DNA from 3 places in the Lysinibacillus sp. FSL W8-0992 genome. Region 1 is predicted to be linked to each of the others. Evidence: riboswitches for the same ligand, from Rfam matches in the RefSeq annotation. Region 1 holds a riboswitch; each other region holds the start of a gene.
The links. Region 1 has a riboswitch for thiamine pyrophosphate ahead of thiC (phosphomethylpyrimidine synthase ThiC). Riboswitches for the same ligand answer to the same signal wherever they lie in the genome.
Positions count from the first base shown of each region.

Region 1 (2,204 bases):
ACACAACCAATTGGGGTGGCCATTCAAGTTATACTCGTTATTTTTCAAAATGTAACGACCTATACATATGGATTATATAATTTAATTTCTTCAACTAAATCAGGTATGGCCATTGTGAAGGACTTCCTGAAAATGCCGATTATTCATGCGCTCATTATCGGTGTGTCAATGAATTTCTTTAATATTGGCATTCCCCAATTTATCCGTATTCCAATTGACCACGTTGCTGATGGGTTTATCGCTGTTGCTCTTATTACGCTCGGTGCGCAACTATCTCAGCTTGAAATTAAATCAATGTTCAATAGAACTGTGTTTGTCAGCTGTTTTACACGACTTGTAGTAGGTCCAGCTGTTGCATTACTTATCATTTTTGTCCTCGGCTTAGATGGCGTTGTGGCCCAATCGCTCTTTATTGCGAGTGCATTTCCAACTTCACGTAATAGCTCGAGTCTAGCTCTAGAATATGATTTAGGGTCAGAAACTGCTGCACAAACGGTGCTTTTTTCAACAATTGTAAGCTGTATTACAGTGACAATCGTAATTTATATGGCAGAAATACTATTTACTTAATGGCTTCCATCTATTAGGAATATCTGTTACACTAGCATCAAACTGAATAGCTTAACTAGGGGAGTCCGATGAGTCGGGCTGAGAGGGAAACGCATTGAGGTTTCTTGACCCTTTGGACCTGATCTGGCTCATACCAGCGTGGGAAAGTTAATGAACTTCGCACTCCTTGAACTTTGCGATAAATGTAACCTTACATGTACAGCCGGATCCAATATTTTTTTGGATTCGGCTTTTTATTTGTAATGCTACTTGTTGGAGTGGGCTAGATTCGGTCCTTTTAATAATTTACGTAAAAGGGAGCGGAATAGTAAATGACAACAGTTAGCGAAAAAAACATGAATATTATGACAAGCTTTGAAGGAAGTAAAAAAGTATATGTAGAAGGATCACGTCCAGATATATTAGTGCCAATGCGTGAAATTAAGCTAAGCCCCACAACGGGTAGCTTTGGTGAAGAGAATAATGCACCTATACGAGTTTATGATACGAGTGGCCCTTATACAGATCCAACTTACAAAGTCGATATTACAAAAGGTTTACCAGCTTTGCGTCGTGCGTGGATTAAAGAACGGAGCGATGTAGAGGAATACGAGGGACGTACCATTAAGCCCGAGGATAATGGATTCCGCAACGCGGATGACCCGCGCATAAAGGAAAATGTTTTTCCAAAGCTTTCTCGCAAACCTTTACGTGCGAAAAAAGGCTGTAATGTGACACAGCTTCATTATGCAAGACAAGGAATTATTACGCCAGAAATGGAATTTATAGCGATTCGCGAAAATTTAAAACCAGAATTTGTACGTGCAGAAATTGCGGCAGGGCGTGCTATAATGCCATCTAATATAAATCATCCGGAGGCGGAACCGATGATTATCGGCCGTAACTTCCACGTGAAAATTAACGCCAATATTGGAAATTCAGCTGTTACTTCATCCATCGCTGAGGAAGTTGAAAAAATGACATGGGCAACACGATGGGGTGCTGATAATATTATGGATTTATCTACTGGGAAGCACATTCATACAACTCGCGAATGGATTATTCGTAATGCTGCTGTGCCTGTTGGAACAGTGCCAATTTATCAGGCGCTTGAAAAGGTAAATGGCGTTGCTGAGGATTTAACGTGGGAGGTGTATCGTGACACGCTAATCGAGCAAGCTGAACAAGGGGTTGATTACTTCACGATTCACGCAGGTGTGTTGCTGCGCTATGTACCGCTTACAGCTAATCGTGTAACGGGTATTGTTTCGCGTGGAGGTTCAATTATGGCACAGTGGTGTCTATTCCATCATCAAGAAAATTTCTTATATACTCATTTTGAAGAAATTTGCGAAATTATGAAAACGTATGATGTTGCCTTTTCGTTAGGGGATGGATTACGACCTGGCTCAATTGCAGATGCCAATGACGAGGCGCAGTTCGCAGAGCTTGAAACGCTAGGGGAGTTAACGCAAATTGCTTGGAAGCACGATGTACAAGTGATGGTAGAGGGACCTGGGCACGTGCCAATGCATCTTATTAAGGAAAATATGGACAAGCAATTAGAAGTTTGTAAAGAAGCGCCATTTTATACATTGGGTCCTCTAACGACGGATATTGCTCCTGGCTATGATCACATTACATCAGCAATTGGC
Region 1 covers NZ_JBBOZQ010000001.1:518,819-521,022, reverse strand. Annotated here, with positions in the region: gene NSQ74_RS02460 (AEC family transporter) at 1-570, shown strand, start outside; TPP riboswitch at 618-732, shown strand; gene thiC (phosphomethylpyrimidine synthase ThiC) at 882-2,204, shown strand, end outside.

Region 2 (2,204 bases), 2.7 Mb from region 1:
CACTTGCGTAATAACATTAATAGCACCCAATTCAATCATTTTTTTATTCATCTCTTCTATAATTTGGAGTAAGGTAGACAGTTCACCTTCCATTGTCGTTTCTAGTGGTTGCACTTCATAGCGCACACCTGAAGCATCAATGATCGCAATCGCCGCATCAACGAATGGAATCACATCCTCGTATTTTTCTGTTTTAGGTATAATTTGTACACTAATTAATGAATTAGCCATTTATTTTGCCCCTTTCTTTGGTAAGAAATCATTTGTAAAAGCTTGATCTGCATGAAATTCGCCTTCTAATACGTTGTTCTTTGTCATCCAGTCCGCATAGTTTTCCCAAACTGCTAATTTTTGTTCGCCCCATTGCGCTGCATCATCTTGATATTTGTTTGCTAACCATTCCTGACTTTTATGCACAAGTGCTTTATCTAAATCAGGTACCGCTTCAAGCAATATATCCGCTGCTTCACTAGGATGCTCAATGGCATACTCATAACCTTTTGTAGTAGCTGCAACAAATGCCTTTACCACATCAGGATTATCCTTAATCATCTTTTCATTCGTTGCAAGTACAGGTGTATAATAATCAAGTTGCTCACTATAGTCTGTTAAATACTGCATATTTAATTTTTCTCCACGAAGCTCCGCCTCAATACCTGTCCAAGCATAATAGATCCAAGCAAAATCAATATCCTTCTGCATCATTGTGAAAAAGTCTAAGTCTCCTGCATTCACGATATCTAATTTCTTTATATCAGCATTTTCTTTTTGCATTAGAGATTGTAAAACAGCTTGTTCTATTGGGCTTCCCCAACCACCATACGTTTTGTCTTCGTAATCTTTTGGTGATGTAATGCCTTTTGAAGCATCTGATGCAAAGCCAGATGTATTATGCTGAATAATTGCTGCAATCGATACAAGAGGCACGTCTTGAACACGTGCTTGCGTTATACCTTCCTGGTAGCTAACGCCAAACTGAGCTTTGCCTGATGCAACAAGTTGATCTGCCCCCGCATCACCAGGTAATATAATGTCTACGTCTAAGCCTTGCTCCTCAAAGTAGCCGAGCTTTTTCGCAACATAAAGTCCTGTATGATTTGTATTAGGTGTCCAGTCCAGTACAACGGATACCTTTTTCAATGTGCTTGTTTCCTCTTTGTCCTCTTTTTCGCTACAACCAACTAATGTTAATAATGCAGCAACAAGAACGAAAAACCACTTTTTCATGCTGTGTCCTCCAAGTCTAGTAGTTTGAAAGTGTTCACGATTGAATGTTTTCACCAGAAAAGGTATTCTTAGGCCATTTGCATCGCTTCTAATAGATTACTCCTAGTTTTAGGCGGAATAATGAATCCTAAACAAAAAAACGCCTAGGAGTTATCCCAGACGTTTGCAAACGGTATCAAAAAATAGTATACGAATATTTTTGAATAGATGTTCCCTACGCTGGTACGAGCCAAATCAGGTTCAAAGGGTCAGCATCTAAACGGACGCAATCTCAGCTGGCAACTTCCAGCCCCCCTACATTCTTAACTTATGAACTTTTCGTTGATTATTATACCCATATCTATCGTAAAATGACAAGCTAGTATTTTCGTAATTGATAAAAATGAGCTTCTATTGGACTATACAAGTATTCTGCAACATGACTTTTGCAAATAGAATATGCATGGAATTTGGAACATCAAAAATTCTTCAATACGAAACAGTTAATCTTTTGCAAAACCAACAAGTTAAAAAAGAGTTATTCTCCATACAACACGATATAACTTCCATCGCCCTTTGAAAAGATAGTTGCTATGTGTCATTTAGTTATAATTGAAATTAAACTAATTATAGAAAACATTTTTTCTTCGTGATTTTTGAGAGTTTGTGCTTTATTCAAAGTGTCAGGAGTGGAAAAAGCTTTTAAAAATTACCGTAGTATTTCTTGTTTTACTCGGAGCAGCTGGCTATGCTGTATGGCATTTAGGGACAAATATCGCTTCCGAAAAAATAATTGAAAAAGTGGAATCTAATTTAGATGACGAAAATTTTGAAGAAGTTAAATCTTATATCGAGAACGATTCGAAGGTTCAAGAAATTGTAAGCGAGGCAGCAACTACAAATCCGGATACACTTCCGTTCCAAACTAAGGAAGAAGCGACACGTGTGTTAATTAAAAAAGTGGGCGTTAATCGTTTACTTGAAATTCAGGAACAAGC
Region 2 covers NZ_JBBOZQ010000001.1:3,217,046-3,219,249, forward strand. Annotated here, with positions in the region: gene NSQ74_RS16220 (thiamine-binding protein) at 1-231, opposite strand, end outside; gene NSQ74_RS16225 (ABC transporter substrate-binding protein) at 232-1,227, opposite strand; TPP riboswitch at 1,422-1,533, opposite strand; gene NSQ74_RS16230 (hypothetical protein) at 1,873-2,204, shown strand, end outside.
Region 2: linked by a shared signal. The riboswitch ahead of NSQ74_RS16225 (ABC transporter substrate-binding protein) and the one ahead of thiC (phosphomethylpyrimidine synthase ThiC) in region 1 are both predicted to bind thiamine pyrophosphate.

Region 3 (2,204 bases), 910 kb from region 1:
TACAAGACTCTGGAAGAATGATTGGTGTTATTTCACATGTAGCCGAATTAAAGGCTGCTATGCCGGCAGTATTACACGTTGAAAAAACGCTGAGCGGACATAGTACAACACATTTTGAAGTAAAATAAGTGCCAGTCACTCAAACAATTCTGAATTCTTAGGGCACTGGGAGTAGGGTTAGACCACAAAAGAGTGCCAGTCACTCAAACAATTTATGTATAACAAAGTAAAAACCTACGAAGCCTCCTGCGGCTTACAGATTGTTGCGCCGCAGGAAAGCGAAGTGGGTTTTTACGTTATAGGAGCCCATTGGCTATTATTTTTTGTGTGTCGTTACGTTTGGAGTTGTTCCTTTTTTTGCTGCGACCACTTTTTTGACAATCGGAATAACGATGGGCGCTAATTTTATAGCAGTTTTAACTACTTTCGATACTTTCATGAATACGACAGCTCCTTAGTACTAAATTTTAACGAATAACTCGTACAGCTTGGACAATATTCCAAATGACAATGCCTAATGAAACGAGTAAATAAATACCAAAAGATACAAACCATATGATAATAAATGTATTCCCATTAGACGAAGGATCAAACGTGTTTAATGACATAGTAGAAAATATAAAGACGATAAAGAAAATGATACCAAAGACAAACGGTATTAAATGAGAAATAAGTGCTTTGATGGAGTGTCTCTTGACATCGCTATCTTTTGACACGAAATAAACGATTAACGGAACGATAAATGGTGCAAAAAAAATACTGAGATAACTAAAGGCAGATAAAATTTTTGGATTCTCCATAGTAGTCCCTCCTTTTTAATTATTTACGCATAGAAAACTCGAAAGTTTCAAAAAAATTAATGTTGAAAAGGTTGTAATTGCAAAAGTGTTTGCGTACAATGAGGGTGTTCAACAAAAAAATTAGATGTAACGACCACAAGGGGAGCTGATGATGTCAGCTGAGACTGGGCACGTAATGCCTTTACTCTTCGAACCTGTAAGTTAACGCTTGCGTAGGGATGTGGATAGAAACCGACACTTTTACGATGTGAGGCTCTGTCCTGGCATCGTTTTTTTATGCCGGATTGACATGCATATCAAAATGATTTCTATTCCTGCTCTTGTATCCTACATCGGAACAAAGGAGAGAATAATAATATGGACAAAAAAAGATTACTCATGCTGGTGGAAATTGCAATTTTCGCAGCGGTAGGACTTGTACTCGATCAAGTTTCCTTTAAAGTATGGGCACAAGGTGGCTCGGTAAGCTTAGTAATGGTACCAATCATCTTAATAGCATTTCGTTGGGGTCTCTTGTCAGGGCTCACAACCGGGCTATTGATTGGTGTTATGCAAACAATGTTTGGTGCTTATATTGTGCACTGGCTTCAAGGATTACTAGATTACGGGGTAGCCTTTACCGTAGTAGGTTTAGCGGCAATCGTTCGTGAACCTGTATTAAAAGCGGCAACAGCTTTAAATAAAAAGAAAATGGCCGTTTATATTGTCATTGGTACGTTGTTAGCTGGATTCCTACGTTATCTTGCGCACACATTTGCAGGTGCAGTATTCTTTGCAGAGTATGCAGGCGAGCAAAACGCATGGATTTATTCAATCATTTACAATGGAACATACATGCTTCCAGCAACAATTTTAACAGCCATTGTTGCTGTGCTATTATTTACAGCTGCGCCACAATTAATGCAGCGAAAATCTTAAACACTATAAGACTGTCCTAAAAGAGAAAATAGTATGCTAAGTGTTACTTAGTATGCTATTTTTTTTATCATCCAAGGTTTCCACGTTATTTGGTCAATATTTTTTAGTCGAAGAACTTCAAAAAAGGCCTAATTATTATTTGCATGGTACTTATGAAATAATGTTAGCATAGAATAATTAAAGCGTTTGGCGTTATGGACATATAAAGTTATGTTATATTAATGAATAGATATTAGATGAAAGGGACGTTAAAAATGATTGTAAAAACGCAAGAAGAAATTGAAGCCTTTAAAAAAATTGGTCGCATTTGTGCAGAAATTCGTGAGGCAATGAAGGAAGCTACAAAACCGGGTGTGACAACACTTGAATTAGATGAAATTGCAGGCCGCATGTTTGCTGAAGCAGGAGCTATTTCTGGTCCTAAAGGAGAATATGATTTCCCAGGATACACTTGTATTAGTGTCAATGAGGAAGTTGCCCATGGTA
Region 3 covers NZ_JBBOZQ010000001.1:1,431,070-1,433,273, forward strand. Annotated here, with positions in the region: gene NSQ74_RS06870 (SMC family ATPase) at 1-128, shown strand, start outside; gene NSQ74_RS06875 (hypothetical protein) at 317-439, opposite strand; gene NSQ74_RS06880 (DUF4870 domain-containing protein) at 468-800, opposite strand; TPP riboswitch at 929-1,036, shown strand; gene thiT (energy-coupled thiamine transporter ThiT) at 1,158-1,718, shown strand; gene map (type I methionyl aminopeptidase) at 1,973-2,204, shown strand, end outside.
Region 3: linked by a shared signal. The riboswitch ahead of thiT (energy-coupled thiamine transporter ThiT) and the one ahead of thiC (phosphomethylpyrimidine synthase ThiC) in region 1 are both predicted to bind thiamine pyrophosphate.